One region of the Vibrio sp. SNU_ST1 genome, then DNA from elsewhere that is predicted to be linked to it. Evidence: predicted binding sites of a transcription regulator. Region 1 holds the regulator's gene; each other region holds the start of a gene.
What was found. The regulator PurR, encoded in region 1, represses purine synthesis genes. The targets are predictions, from matches to a motif close to TNANGNAAACGTTTNCNTNA.

Region 1 (5,331 bases):
ACGTCGATAGTGCGGTCATTCGGCGCGTCTACTCGATGGCTGATCATATTCAAAATACGTTCACGGCTTAATACTTGGTTAGGGTAAGAAGAGAGTGCAACCAATAGTTCATATTCAGCTTTGGTCAATTTCACCGGCTCGCTGTTCTTGCTTAGCGCACGGCGAGGTATATCAAACGTCCATTCACCAAAACGAACCACAGATTCGTCTTCTGTTTGTTCTACCGCAACCGCTGCAGTTTTACGAGCAGCCGAAATACGCCACAAGAGGTTTTTAACTCGAACCAACAACTCGCGAAGTTCGAAGGGTTTAGTAACGTAATCGTCTGCGCCCATTTCAAGGCCAACGATCTTGTCAATGCTATCCGTGCGCCCAGTAACTAAAATTATTCCAATGTCTGATTGACTGCGTAATTCGCGAGTTAGCATCAATCCATCTTCGCCTGGCAAGTTGATGTCTAACATAATGAGGTCAACGTTATTTTCTTCTAACATTTTTCTCATTTGAGCCCCGCTTTCAGCTTCGCTCACTGTGTAACCTTCATTCTGGAAATATCCAACCAGTTTACTGCGGGTTACCACATCATCTTCTACGACTAATACGTGATAGCTCATCTACACCACTTTTCTTATTTAATAGTTTCAGTGACCATTCTATTCATAACTCGTAACAATTCTAGTACTACAGAAGATAAAAGCCAGAAACATGATTTTTTTTTGATACAAGACAATCTTAAACCTTGCTATTTGTCGCCCATCGCAATTCAATATAGGCATTACTACTAACGAGTAACTTTGCGTTTCGCAAATAACCTTGTTATTCAGCCTTGGTGTGCCTATACACAAATCACTCAACGATGCTAGGTATACACACACCACAAGACTAAATCAGGATCTAAGAAATGAAAGATACGAAAGCATTCAACGAACAACGAGCAGAAATATACTGGTGGCTATCAAGCTTGTTCGCTAAAGAGCTCACTCAAGAAGAACTCGATCACTACCACTCTGTTGAAATTCGTTCTTTCCTAACTGGTTTAGGCGAAAATGAAACACTAAAGCCGGCGATTGATAGCTTAGTGGATGCGCTAAACCGTCTACAAACACGTGAAGATGCTCAATTAGAATTGTCTGCTGACTTCTGTGACTTATTCTTAAAGACTGATAAACATGGCGCACTTCCTTACGCTTCTATGTATATCGGCCAGACAGGCCTTTTGAACGATAAGCCAGCAAAAGATATGGAAGAGATCATGGCTAAACACAACTTAGTGGTTAACCAAGACCTAAAAGAGCCCGCTGACCACATTGCTATCGAACTTGATTTCCTAGGTAATCTAATCATTCGTTCGAACGAAACGGATCTTGAAGAGGAACTAGAGAAATCCTTCACTGTTCAACAGCAATTTATCGAACAGCAACTGCTTACTTGGGTACCAAAGTTCAACGTTAAATGTCATGACATTGACACATTCGGTTTCTACGCTTCAGTCTCATCCCTGCTATTGGCATTCTGCAAATTAGACACTCAATACCTAGCTGGCGAATAAGCTTTTTTTGACGACTCGATAAATAAATTCAATAGAATTGTGACCATTCACCCGGATTTCTGGGTGAATTTTATTGCGAGTAATTTCTAGTCAGTCTAAAATTGTGACCGCAAACGATAAAATATGAAACATTCACGAAATGCTACACTTATTGAAGTTCAGAGCATTTCGGTGTTAAGACAAGCCGCTCAATAGCGGTTTTTTGTTTTTTAGCACTTTAGTACCCAAAGAGCCCTACAAATTTAAGCTCTTAGTTAGGTAGCTTAACGGCTACTTCATTCCGTACTTTGGGAAAGTAGCTTCTAATAGGATAAAAACATGGCCACTATAAAAGATGTCGCACGCTTAGCCGGCGTATCAACAACAACCGTTTCTCACGTAATCAACAAAACTCGCTTTGTTGCTGAAGCGACTCAAGAAAAAGTTAATAAAGCCGTAGACGAACTTAACTATGCGCCAAGTGCCGTTGCTCGTAGTTTGAAGTGCAATACAACACGCACTATCGGCATGTTAGTGACTCAATCAACTAACCTCTTCTTCTCTGAAGTTATTGATGGTGTTGAAAGCTACTGTTACCGTCAAGGTTACACTTTGATCCTGTGTAATACGGGCGGTATCTACGAAAAGCAACGTGACTACATTCGAATGCTTGCAGAGAAACGTGTAGATGGCATCTTAGTTATGTGTTCTGACCTAACTGAAGAACTAAGAGAGATGTTAGACCGTCACGCGGACATCCCTAAAGTTATCATGGACTGGGGTCCTGAGAGCTCTCAAGCTGATAAGATCATCGATAACTCTGAAGAAGGTGGCTACCTAGCAACCAAATACCTCATTGAGCGCGGTCACTCCAAGATTGCATGTTTAAGTGGCCACTTAGACAAAGCAGCATGTGTTGAACGCATCTCAGGTTACAAGCGCGCACTCAATGAAGCTAAGATTACTGCCGATGAAAATATGATCATCGAAGGCAACTTTGAGTGTGACACCGCTGTGATTGCTGCTGACCAAATCATTGAGATGGAAGATCGCCCTACCGCAGTATTCTGTTTTAACGACACAATGGCATTAGGACTGATGAGCCGATTGCAAGAAAAAGGTATTCGTATTCCTGAAGATATCTCAGTGATCGGTTACGACAACATAGAATTAGCTGAATACTTCTCTCCACCGTTAACGACGGTTCACCAACCTAAGCGCCGTGTTGGTAAAAATGCATTCGAAATACTACTAGAGCGTATTAAAGACAAAGACCACGAAAAACGCGTCTTCGAAATGCACCCTGAAATTGTTGAGCGAAGTACAGTTAAAACGTTAAATTAATTGATGTAATGAGTTTAGTTTAATCAAGCGCACCTTTAGGTGCGTTTTTTTTTTCAACAAACAAAATGCACTTACATGCATATCTCGAAGATCATTAATTGAAGCAATGTCACATTTTAAAATAAGAAGTGTGAGCCTAATTCAACAAAAACTTTATTCTAACAACCCAGTCACGCACAGGGCAAACCACTTGAAAAAGTGGGACGCAAAGCTTCCGGCCTAAACCACTCGTTGGTATGGTAGCGGGGTTACCGATGGCAAAATGCAGTAACTGCTAATACTTTAGTAATTTACAGCCTATTGACAATTTAATTGCAACATTTTGCTAATCTCTCGGACCTGCTTATTTGGTGGCGTAGTTCAAATACACCGAGATAAATAACATGGATAAACCGATACTAAAGGACTCAATGAAATTATTTGAGCCCCTAGGAAAAATTAAGTCACGCTCAATGTTTGGTGGATTCGGGCTTTTTGCTGATGACACAATGTTTGCCCTGGTTGTGAATGACCAGTTGCATATACGAGCTGACAAATGCACAACGCAACAATTCGAACAACAAGGATTTCAACCGTACGTCTACAAAAAACGTGGTTTTCCTGTCGTTACTAAATATTTCGCTTTACCTGAAGGCTTATGGCAAGACCAAGAGAAAATCTTGCAGCTTGCGACTACGTCTCTAGGTTTTGCTAAAGAAGAGAAAGCTGAACAATCTTCTGCTAAACCAACTCGACTCAAAGATCTGCCTAACCTTCGACTCGCTACCGAGCGGATGCTGAAAAAGGCAGGGATCGATTCTGTAGAACGTTTATATGAATCTGGCTCTGTAAACGCATTTAACGCCATCAAAGAATCGCATGCGTCTTCTGTCAGTATTGAACTTTTATGGGCGCTAGAAGGCGCGATCAATGGTACACATTGGTCTGTTATACCGCAGCAACGTCGTGAAGAGCTTATCAATCACGTCAATTAACATTGTCAGTGCAAACTATCTAGATAACTAAGCCGCATTCCTGCGGCTTTTTTTATATCTGGTGAAAGTTATTCTATGCTTTGCCTGTCTATCTATACTAATCGTATACATTGAAAAACTAATGGTATGCATTGAAAATTTAGAGGAAATATCAATGAGTAAAAAAATGATATTAGGTATTGTGTTGGTCATAACCATCGTCTTGTTAGGCGTCAATTTCGGCCAATACTTAACGCTTGAAAATGCGAAAACCCAACAAGCTGTTTTGAATGACTACATCGAGAGCAATTTCATTGCCGCCGCCGCTATCTACTTTGTCGCGTATGTCATGATTACGGCTTTCTCAATTCCTGGCGCCGCGGTTGTTACGCTACTAGGGGCTGCGCTATTTGGCTTCTGGAACAGTTTACTGCTAGTCTCTTTCGCAAGTGCCATTGGTGCAACGCTTGCGTTTCTAAGTAGCCGCTACCTGTTACGAGACTGGATCCAAACAAAGTTTGGTGACAAGTTAGCAACTATTAACAAGGGTGTAGAAAAAGACGGGGCATTTTACTTATTCTCACTTCGTTTGATTCCTGTTTTCCCGTTTTTCCTTATCAATCTATTGATGGGTCTAACACCGATGTCGGTAAGTCGTTACTACATTACGAGTCAAATCGGGATGCTACCGGGTACGGCTGTTTTCTTGAATGCCGGAACTCAACTCGCAGAAATTGATTCCCTTTCAGGCATCGTGTCTCCCTCAGTACTGTTGTCATTTGCCTTACTGGGTGTATTCCCAATTATTGCTAAATGGTTGATGAATAAATTTCGCTCAGCACCTGTCGCTGAGTAACGAAAATAACTAAATAGCTAAATAGCTAAATAACTAAATAGCTAACGCATGCAACCAAATAAGGTTCTATTTCAATGAAAATCTTCAGTGCATCGAATCCGACAGAAGCTCATATCATCTGTGGCTTGTTAGAAAGTGAGAATATTGCGTGTGAAGTCCGTGGTGAGGGTTTGTTTGGTTTAAAGGGTGAAATCCCATTTACCGAAGATACAGACCCTTACGTATGGTTATATGAGGCAGAACTCGCTAGTAAAGCCCGCACGATCGTCAATGACTACCAAAAACAGCAAGATTCAATCATCTATGAAGAGTGGCGTTGTGGTGAGTGTCATGAAATCAATGAAGCACAATTCGGGTCTTGTTGGCAGTGCGGCGCTGCTTCACCTGAATAGCAGAGCTTCAGTTATTACAGACACGATTCGATCAATACCTCCTCCAAATAAAAACGGGAAGCTAAATTAGCTTCCCGTTTTTATTTTAATTCTATTGAATCATCTGCTTTGATAATCAACCTAGAGAATCACTGGATTTGCTTTTGGATAAAAGCGATAGATTGTTGATTGAATTCTTCAGGATTTTCTACATTACATACATGCCCACAGTTGGCAATTTCTACCAACTCGCTCGACTCGTGCGCTTCGACCATTTCT
Region 2 (5,331 bases), 240 kb from region 1:
AAAACCATCACCAATCTCAACACCTTTCACCGCATTGATACTCATAAGAGCGTGTGCGATGTCGGCATCTAGACGATCAAAGATTGGTTCACCAAGGCCTACAGGCACTTTAGTCGCAACCACTTGAATCTTCGCACCGATCGAGTTGCCTTCTTTTAGCAAATCACGAATCAGTTGGTCAAATTCTGGTACTTTGTCGGCATCAGGACAGAAGAAAGCGTTGTTTTCGATCTCGCTCCAATCCACTTTATCAATTGAGATATCACCCATTTGAGAAAGATAAGCTTGGATTTCAACACCAAATTCTTGCTTAAGGTATTTCTTCGCAATCGCACCTGCCGCAACACGCATTGCAGTTTCACGAGCAGAAGAGCGACCGCCACCTCGGTAATCACGCACACCGTACTTTTGATGGTAGGTATAATCAGCGTGGCCAGGGCGGAACTTGTCTTTAATTTCGGAATAGTCTTTAGAGCGTTGGTCTGTGTTTTCAATCAATAGACCAATAGAAGTACCCGTAGTTTGGCCTTCAAATACACCTGATAAGATTTTCACTTCATCCGCTTCACGGCGAGCCGTTGTATAACGAGAAGTACCTGGGCGACGACGATCCAAATCTCTTTGAAGGTCTGCTTCGGTAATTTCTAATCCTGGTGGGCACCCATCTACGATACATCCTAGTGCGATACCGTGACTTTCTCCGAACGTAGTCACGCGGAAATGTTGTCCGATACTGTTTCCTGCCATTACTTCCTCTAAATCAGCCATTGAGCAGAAGGTTTGATTCCTAAACCTACGGGCTAACAGCTTTACTTGTCTATTCTTCGTGAATTCATATTGGCTTTATTACCAAATGATGTAAACCCCAAAAAACCAACAATTTTAACTTTCTATTACATCAGCCTAATGAAATGAATAACGAGGGAAAATGAGTGGCGATTGAAGACGATTGTTTTTATGATGGTAAGAAAGCAAAAAACCCGACAATTCAGAGAATTATCGGGTTTCTTTAAATAGTGGTACGCCCTGAAGGATTCGAACCTTCGACCACCTCCTTAGAAGGGAGGTGCTCTATCCAGCTGAGCTAAGGGCGCGCTACAGGGAAGGATTATACGAATTCGAATCAGTAAAGCAACGGCTTTATGTAACATTCTGATCCAAGTGAGTAAAAAAAGTGCAATAGGATTATAAGTGTTGGAAAATAGAACAAAGCAAACGTTTGCTTGATGGTAATCAAAAAGATTTTCTGGAATAATGCGCCAAAAACATCAGCCACTAACTTGAATATCAATACTAAGGAAATTCATGACTGCTCAAAATATTGATGGAAAGCTAATTTCTCAAACGGTTCGCTCTGAAGTTGCGGCTCGTGTAAAAGCTCGCACTCAAGCTGGATTACGCGCTCCGGGCCTAGCGGTTGTTTTAGTGGGTGAAGACCCTGCTTCTCAGGTTTACGTGGGAAGTAAGCGTAAAGCATGTGAAGAAGTTGGCTTCGTATCTAAATCTTACGACTTGCCAGCCACTGCGACAGAAGACGAATTATTAACACTGGTAGACCAACTGAACGAAGACCCAGAGATTGACGGTATTCTTGTTCAACTTCCTCTACCAGCTGGTATTGATAGCACTCAAGTTCTTGAGCGCATCACGCCGGAAAAAGACGTTGATGGCTTCCACCCATACAACGTAGGTCGTTTGGCTCAGCGTATGCCTAAGCTTCGCTCTTGTACGCCTAAAGGCATCATTACGTTGCTTGACCGCTACAACATCGACTTACGTGGTAAGCACGCGGTTGTAGTTGGCGCATCAAATATCGTAGGTCGCCCAATGACGTTAGAGCTTCTTCTAGCCGGTTGTACGACAACAACCTGCCACCGCTTCACCAAAGACCTTGAAGGTCACGTACGCCAAGCAGACGTTGTTGTAGTTGCCGTTGGTAAGCCGAACTTCATTCCTGGCGCTTGGATTAAGAAAGGTGCTGTTGTGGTCGATGTAGGTATCAACCGTTTGGAATCTGGCAAACTAGTGGGTGACGTTGAATACGACGTAGCGAAAGAAAGCGCAAGCTTCATCACTCCAGTACCGGGTGGTGTAGGTCCAATGACAGTAGCGAGCCTGATTGAGAACACAATGATTGCTTGTGAGCAGTTTCACTCGAAGTAATCTATGTACAACAGTATAAATAGAATTAGAAAGCCGCAACGTGATGAACGTTGCGGCTTTTTTGATAATTACCCATTACAAAACGAGCGGTATAAGTAACTTAAGGTGTCGCTGTTAAAGCGAAAGCACCACACCAGCAATCGCTGCGCTCATTAGGTTGGCAAAGACACCCGCACAAATCGCTTTAAAACCGTATTGTGAGATGAAAGAACGACGCTCTGGAACTAAGCTACCCAAACCACCAATCAGAATGGCCATTGTAGAGATGTTAGCAAAGCCACATAGAGCAAAAGTTACGATCGCTTGTGAGTGCTCACTTAGCGCCTCTTTAGCATCCATTAGCTGAATGAAAGCCACGAACTCGTTCACGACAATCTTGTTACCGATCAGCGAGCCGGCAACCACAGCTTCAGACCACGGTACACCTATCAGCCATGCAACGGGTGCGAACACATAACCTAGGATAAGTTCGAAGCTTAGGTTTACGCCAAACCAGCCACCAACAATACCTAACAAGCCATTCAGCATCGCAATCACACTGATAAAGGCCAGAAGTGTCGCACCCACCGCAACGGCAATACGAAGTCCAGACATAGCCCCATCTGCCATTGCCTCAACTACGTTTGTTGCTCGTGGAATCTCTACACCAGACTCAATATTTTCTTGAACATCCTCTGGGCTGCCTGGTACTAAGATTTTAGCCATCAATAGACCAGCTGGTGCCGACATGAATGCCGCAGCGATCAGATAGTTTAGGTCAACACCCAGCGATGCATAACCCACTAGCGTGCCGCCAGCAACAGAAGCCAAACCACATACCATCACAGCAAACAGTTGTGAGTCCGTCATATGTTTTAGGTAAGGCTTAACCACCAGTGGCGCTTCGATCATGCCAACAAAAATGTTTGCCGTTGCAGATAGTGACTCCGCACGACCTGTGCCTAGAAACTTCTGCAAAGCACCGCCGATTATGTTGATCACCTTTGGCATAAAGCCGATGTGATACAAACCTGAAATCAATGCAGAGAAAAAGATAATGATGCCGAGAACGTTAATAGCGAAAACAAATCCGTTATTCGTTAGGCCACCGAATAGGAAGTTAATCCCCTCTTGACCGTAGTTGATCAAGCTAGACACCGCACCAGTAGCTGCATTCAGCGCTTCTTTACCCATTGGCACATAAAGAACCAAGAGCGCGAATGAGATTTGCAGTAAGAAAGCCAAAGAGACAGTTCTTAGCGGGATATTTTTTCTGTCCGTAGATAGTAACCAAGCGGCTACTAAAATAGTGATAATTCCAAGTAGGGAAGCCATATGCGTCAACCTAAAAGTTGTAGGTAGGAAAGGCGACGCATTGTATAGAGGAAATCGTTTGCGGCAAGGTGCGGTTGTTAATGTAATGTTGGGATTATCAGTAACTTGCCCAAGATTAGATTAACGCATTGAATTTTAATGGATTAACTTGTTCAAAAAGCATACTTTTTCCATATGGAAATTATATTTATGAATTAGGAAACAATTAACGATGCAGCTCAACACAAGTTTTGAGATTTTTGTCCCAATACGTCGGCGAACCAACATGCTGTTTGATGAACTCAATCACTGCTGAAAGCTTCTTTGGCATGTTCTTTCGGCTCGGATAGACGGCATAAAATGGCATCAACTGACTGGCTCTCCATTCCGGTAATACTTGGATTAACTTGCCCGTTCTAAACTCTTCTTTGACTAAATAAGTCGCCAAATAAGCAACACCCCACCCAGATACAGCTGCGTCTCGTACCGCCTCTGCCAAATCCACCGAGTAATCGCCCGCCACTTTGACACTGAGGTTTTCTTGCCCGTTATCAAACGCCCATGACGTGTAGTCACGCTCACGGCTGCGATAAATAAGGCAATTATGGTCAATCAGGTCCGAAGGCACATGAGGAGTACCAGCTTTAATCAGATAATCCGGTGATGCCGCCACTACAAACTGACTGTCGGCTAAGCGCTGTGCAATATAACCTTCTGGCAAGTCTTCATTGTTGGTGATCCAGAGATCCAAGCGTTCTTCAATCATATCCACCTTATAGTCGAACAAGTGGACCTCGATTCTCAACTGAGGATAAAGCTGTCTCAGTTGATCAATCGCAGGAATGATATGCAGAGTGCCAAATGATTGTGACAAGCCTACGCGCAGGATTCCTGATATATCATCACGCTGGCTTTCCATATCCAGTTGAGCCGCTTTGACTGTGTTAAACAGCTGTTCACAGTGCTGATAGAATACTTCCCCAGCCTCAGTTAACGTTAGGCTACGTGTGGTTCTTTGCACTAGCTTGATACCTATCGAGTCTTCGAGCAAAGCAACCTGCTTACTGATATGAGACACCGAAACGTTCAAGCTTTTTGCAGCACTGGTAAAACCTTCGTGCTTGATCAGCGCATGGAATATCACCATCTGTGCAGCTCTGTCTGTTAGCACAAGACCACCTTTTTAAATATCTGAAATATAAAATTTAATCAAAAGAAAAAGGACTCCGAAGAGTCCTTTAGTTCGTTCTGCCTATGGTAGGCCAAATGCTATTCAAAGCGACCTAAATCAATTAACCAAATTAAGTCTACTAATCAAATTAGGTCGATTAATCAAACTTAACCCTGTCCGCTAGGTGGCTTACTGCCAAAGCAAAGTAGTAAGAACGATTCCACTTCATTAACACATTGTAGTTATTGTAAATGAGGTAAGAACGGCCAGTTTCATCGTCTGGCATAATTAGCCAAGCTTTAATATCTTCATCAAGCGTTGGCAATGGGCGATCGTCAAAGCGCTTAATACCAAGTTCAGACCACTCTTTTAAGTATTTCGCTTTGTCTTCGCCTCGGCCTTGCATCTCAATAGACACGGTCGACGGTACTTGAACCTGACGGCCCCAAGTATATTTGTCATCCCAACCTGATTGGCTTAGATAATTCGCCGCCGAAGCAAATACATCCTCTTCAGTACCCCAAATATCTTTCTTGCCGTCGCCATTACCATCAGCAGCATAAGCTAAGAATGAGCTTGGCATAAACTGAGGTTGACCCATCGCGCCAGCCCAAGAGCCTTTCATCTCTTGTGGTGTAATGTGGCCTTGATCAAGTATCTTCAATGCCGCCATCGCTTCGCTACGAAAGAAAGCTTCTCTACGT
Region 3 (5,331 bases), 1.4 Mb from region 1:
GTAGTTCAACCAGAGAACGACCTGATTGCTATCGGTTCGGGCGGTAACTTCGCTCAAGCAGCAGCCACTGCACTATTAGAAAATACAGATTTAGATGCGCGTGAAATCGCAGAAAAGTCGCTGAACATTGCGGGCGATATCTGTGTATTCACCAACCATCACCACACTATTGAAGAACTAGAAAGCACCGTTGAGCTACCAAAGCCAGAGTAACGACCGCTTCCATCAATAACGTTGTATTCAACAGTGATTAAAGAATTAAGGAAAAACCATGTCTGAGATGACTCCTCGCGAAATTGTTCACGAACTCAATCGCCACATTATCGGCCAAGACAACGCTAAGCGCTCAGTAGCTATCGCTCTTCGTAACCGCTGGCGTCGTATGCAGCTTGAAGAAAGCCTACGTGTTGAAGTATCGCCAAAAAACATCCTGATGATTGGCCCAACGGGTGTCGGTAAAACTGAAATTGCTCGCCGTCTAGCTAAACTCGCTAATGCGCCCTTCATCAAAGTAGAAGCGACTAAGTTCACCGAAGTTGGCTACGTTGGTAAAGAGGTTGAGACCATCATCCGTGATCTAACGGACGTTGCGATTAAGATGACACATCAACAAGCGATGGAAAAAGTACAATACCGCGCTGAAGAACAAGCTGAAGAACGTATTCTTGATGCCCTTCTACCACCAGCGCGTGATGCTTGGGGTCATAACGAGCAATCAACTGAAGACACAACATCTTCAAACACTCGCCAGATTTTCCGTAAGAAACTGCGTGAAGGTAAGCTAGACGACAAAGAGATTGAAGTTGATGTAGCGGCGCCACAAATGGGTGTTGAAATCATGTCACCTCCAGGCATGGAAGAGATGACTAACCAGCTACAAGGCATGTTCCAAAATCTCGCTGGCGACACCAAGAAAAAGCGTAAGATGAAAATCAAAGACGCATTCAAAGCACTAACGGAAGAAGAAGCTGCGAAGCTTGTGAACCAGGAAGAGCTAAAAGAGAGCGCGATCTTCAACGCTGAAAACAACGGCATCGTATTCATCGATGAGATCGACAAAATCTGTAAGCGTGGCGACAGCTCTGGTCCAGACGTATCTCGTGAAGGTGTTCAACGTGACCTGCTCCCTCTGATCGAAGGCAGCACAGTATCAACTAAGCACGGTATGGTTAAAACTGACCACATCTTGTTTATTACTTCAGGTGCATTCCAAGTGGCTAAGCCATCTGACCTGATCCCTGAACTGCAAGGTCGCCTGCCAATCCGTGTTGAACTTGAAGCACTATCAGCACATGATTTCAAACGTATTCTTACTGAGCCAAAGGCATCACTGACAGAGCAGTACATTGCCCTGATGAAAACAGAAGATGTCGGCATTGAGTTCACTGAAGATGGCATCAACCAAATTGCTGATGCAGCATGGCGTGTGAACGAAACCACAGAAAACATCGGCGCGCGTCGTCTGCACACAGTCATGGAGCGCCTAATGGATGAGATTTCATTCGACGCAACAGACCGAGCAGGCAGCAAATTGGTGATTGATGAAGCTTACGTAATATCTAAGCTTGGCGAGCTCGTAGAAGACGAAGACCTAAGCCGCTTCATCCTGTAGCACACCAAACTCCAACTTATTGCTCTATCTCAAAGAAATAGCAGCTAATAAGCGAATTCAAGGCCCACTTTCGAGTGGGCTTTTTATTACCCGAAAAATGGGCGTATACTCAAATCACAGTATGAAACGAAGACTTACAAAGAATTAGACCTACGATGAAACAATCTCTACTGATTTGGCTTGATGCCGCACGCCCAAAAACTCTGCCTCTCGCACTTGTCTCTATTCTTACAGGAAGTAGTTTAGCGTTCGCTGGTGGTCATTTTTCTTTATCAATCGCACTATTGGCTTTTTTAACCGCCACTCTATTACAGATTCTGTCGAACTTAGCCAATGACTATGGCGACGCGGTAAAAGGCACAGACAACGAAAACCGTCTAGGGCCAACACGTGCAATGCAATCTGGCGCGGTGACCGCGAAAACCATGAAGCAAGCGATCATCCTCAACATCGTATTTACCATGCTCGCTGGGCTGATTCTTATCTTTCATGCCTTAACCTCGATTGAGAGTATCTTATCTTTCATTGCGTTAGGCGTATTAGCCATTGTTGCAGCCATCGCTTACACCGTCGGCAATAAACCTTATGGTTATATTGGCCTTGGCGACTTATCGGTATTTATCTTCTTCGGTTTGTTAGGCGTTTCAGGGACTTATTTCTTACACACTGGCCATGTTGAACCAAGCCTGTCTCTGCCTGCACTAGGCTGCGGATTGATGGCGGTTGCGGTGCTCAATATCAACAACATGCGTGATATCGAAAACGACAGCGAATGTGGTAAGCGCACCATGGCGGTTCGTCTAGGGCAACGCAAAGCCAAGCACTATCATTTTGCACTGCTTGGGCTCGCCCTTGCCTCTTTCGCTATCTACCTACTGATTCAAGAAAAACCGGTCTGGATCAGCCTGCCGTTTTTACTGAGCATTATTATTGTTTATAAGCACGGTAAGGCCGTTTGGGAAACCGAAAAGCCAGCGCAGATTGCACCAATGATGCCCGTGATAGTGAAATGTTCACTGGTCACTAACCTATTGTTTGCAGGGGTTGTCGTAGCTCAAACTCTATTGAGTTAAATGAGACTAATCATTGCAAAGGGATCAAGCACCGATATACTCAAAGTAAGCTCATTGTTCAAAAGGTATACTAATGGAATACAACACTTCAGCACTGTGCGACATATATTTGGATCAAGTTGATGTCGTGGAGCCAATGTTCAGCAACTTCGGTGGACGTGCATCCTTCGCAGGACAGATCACGACATTAAAGTGTTTTGAAGACAATGCTTTAATTCGCTCCGTATTAGAGCAAGATGGTTTGGGACGTGTGTTGTTAATCGATGGTGGCGGCTCACTGCGTAAAGCGCTGATCGATGCTGAGATTGCCCTACTTGCTGAAGACAATGAGTGGGAAGGTATTGTGGTTTACGGCTGCGTACGCGAAGTCGATGAACTAGAAGACATGAACATTGGTATTCAGGCTTTAGCTTCTATACCTGTAGGTGCGAGCCAAGAAGGTGTCGGCGAATTGGATGTACCTGTCAACTTTGGCAGCGTGACCTTCTTACCGGAAGATTACCTCTATGCAGACAACACTGGCATTATTCTTTCGGCAGAGCCTTTGGATGTAGAACTCGATCTGGATGTTGAAAAAGAAGAGGTCGAGTAACTCACTCAGCTTCAAATAATAAAACAAGCCAAAGAACACAAAGCATAAGAATACAAACGAAAACGCCCGCTACTCAGTAGCGGGCGTTTTTTTAAATCTGAAGAGTCGATTACTCTACATCATCCATTTTACCTAGAAGGTTACGGATGCGATCTTGCCATGCTGAATGCTCTTCCTGCATTTGCTGAGTTTTTTGCTCTAGCTCGTGACGGCTTGCTTTAAGCTCACCAGCTTCTGTTGCTAGTGCTTGTTTCTCTTCTTTAAGCTCTTCCACTTCCATTTGAAGAAGTGCAATTGTATCTACTGCTGTTTGAATTTTTGCTTCTAGCTGCTCTAGTACTTCAAAAGACATTCTGGCCTACCTTTAAGTTATCCGTTTGATGGTGAAGGTTCACTCCACTTATTTCCCCATTCTACTCAGCAGAGCAAGGATAAACACTCAATATATTCGATATTTTGCGCCATTCGATGAAAAAAACAGCGCTTTTTACCGAATATTGACGTGAGTGATTACCGCCACAAGGGCAAACCGATTATTTTGATGAATAATAACTGTTTTCCACTGCGAATTGATCGAGAGCAATCTCCAAAAAACAAAAAAGCAAACGTTTCCTTTGGGATATGGTAAAATTCGCCGCGAAATTTTTATTCCCCCTTTGATAATTTTGGAGTCCGCATGAAACGCGATTTAGCAATGTCATTCTCTCGTGTCACAGAAGGTGCAGCACTCGCTGGTTACAAGTGGCTTGGTCGTGGCGATAAAAACGCTGCAGATGGCGCTGCTGTAGAAGTAATGCGTAGCCTACTAAACAAAACCGAAATTAGCGGTGAGATTGTTATCGGCGAAGGCGAAATCGATGATGCGCCTATGCTATACATCGGTGAAAACGTCGGTGTGGGCGGCGATGCTGTCGATATCGCCGTAGACCCAATTGAAGGGACACGCATGACAGCAATGGGCCAATCAAATGCATTGGCGGTACTTGCTGCAGGCGAAAAAGGCAGCTTCCTTAAAGCGCCTGATATGTATATGGAAAAACTAGTTGTTGGCCCTGGCGCTAAAGGCGTAATTGACCTAGAACTGCCACTAACAGAAAACCTAGAAAACATCGCTAAAGCGTTAGGTAAAACACTCGATACCCTAGTCGTAACCACACTTGCTAAGCCTCGCCACGATCAAGTCATTGCCGACATGCAAGCTATGGGCGTTCGTGTATTTGCCGTGCCAGACGGTGATGTTGCAGCTTCTATCCTAACGTGTATGCCAGACAGCGAAGTAGACGTCATGTACTGCATCGGCGGCGCGCCTGAGGGTGTCGTTTCTGCTGCGGTAATTCGCGCACTCGACGGTGACATGCACGCTCGTCTTCTTCCTCGTCATGAAGTAAAAGGCGATACAGAAGAGAACCGCAAGCACGGTGAGCTTGAACTAGAGCGTTGTGCAGAAATGGGCGTAACAGCGGGCATCGTCTTAAAGATGGAAGACATGGCACGCAGCGATAATGTTGTGTTCTCGGCAACAGGTATTACTAAGGGTGATCTTCTAGAGGGCATCACTCGCACAGGCAATATCGCAACCACAGAAACTCTGCTTATCCGTGGTCGCTGTCGTACGATTCGCCGCATCAAATCTATCCACTACCTAGAGCGTAAAGACCCAGAAGTAATCGGTCACATCCTGTAGACCTAAACTAGGTTCAACAGAACATTCGAAGGCTGATACCAAGTATCAGCCTTTTGTTTTATTAGTGCACCAGAATCTCACCATTTGCTGTCGCTAGAGTAAAACGCTGTCTATATAGTAAATCCCCATCAATATAGTAAATGGTTTGCTTTATAAACACCTTGCCTCATAATAGTAAGGTTGATGAGGTAGGGATAGTATGAAAACAAGCGACAAAATCTTACAGACCATTAAGCGTCAAGGCGCGGTAACCGCGAAACAACTGTCAGAAGAATTTGGCATGACGACAATGGGTGCAAGGCAACACCTGCAAAGCCTGGAAGATGACGGTATTCTTACGTTTCATGATGTGAAAGTAAAAGTGGGCCGC

Region 2: a site for PurR is predicted at 3,524-3,543, ahead of Q5H80_RS04155 (NupC/NupG family nucleoside CNT transporter). Genes of this name have one in related genera too.
Region 3: a site for PurR is predicted at 3,875-3,894, ahead of glpX (class II fructose-bisphosphatase). Genes of this name have one in related genera too.

Annotation. Positions count from the first base shown of each region.
Region 1 covers NZ_CP130748.1:1,149,669-1,154,999, reverse strand. The annotation lists gene torR (two-component system response regulator TorR) at 1-614, opposite strand, end outside; gene torD (molecular chaperone TorD) at 902-1,549, shown strand; gene purR (HTH-type transcriptional repressor PurR) at 1,868-2,872, shown strand; cyclic di-GMP riboswitch class I at 3,043-3,128, shown strand; gene Q5H80_RS05130 (TfoX/Sxy family DNA transformation protein) at 3,256-3,846, shown strand; gene Q5H80_RS05125 (TVP38/TMEM64 family protein) at 4,001-4,681, shown strand; gene Q5H80_RS05120 (DUF2007 domain-containing protein) at 4,756-5,073, shown strand; gene Q5H80_RS05115 (alpha/beta fold hydrolase) at 5,202-5,331, opposite strand, start outside.
Region 2 covers NZ_CP130748.1:912,078-917,408, reverse strand. The annotation lists gene aroC (chorismate synthase) at 1-747, opposite strand, end outside; tRNA gene Q5H80_RS04165 (tRNA-Arg) at 1,018-1,094, opposite strand; gene folD (bifunctional methylenetetrahydrofolate dehydrogenase/methenyltetrahydrofolate cyclohydrolase FolD) at 1,306-2,163, shown strand; gene Q5H80_RS04155 (NupC/NupG family nucleoside CNT transporter) at 2,278-3,477, opposite strand; gene Q5H80_RS04150 (LysR family transcriptional regulator) at 3,683-4,603, opposite strand; gene Q5H80_RS04145 (lytic transglycosylase domain-containing protein) at 4,785-5,331, opposite strand, start outside.
Region 3 covers NZ_CP130748.1:2,972,983-2,978,313, forward strand. The annotation lists gene hslV (ATP-dependent protease subunit HslV) at 1-213, shown strand, start outside; gene hslU (HslU--HslV peptidase ATPase subunit) at 272-1,612, shown strand; gene Q5H80_RS13215 (1,4-dihydroxy-2-naphthoate polyprenyltransferase) at 1,768-2,685, shown strand; gene rraA (ribonuclease E activity regulator RraA) at 2,759-3,277, shown strand; gene zapB (cell division protein ZapB) at 3,387-3,629, opposite strand; gene glpX (class II fructose-bisphosphatase) at 3,954-4,961, shown strand; gene Q5H80_RS13235 (metalloregulator ArsR/SmtB family transcription factor) at 5,161-5,331, shown strand, end outside.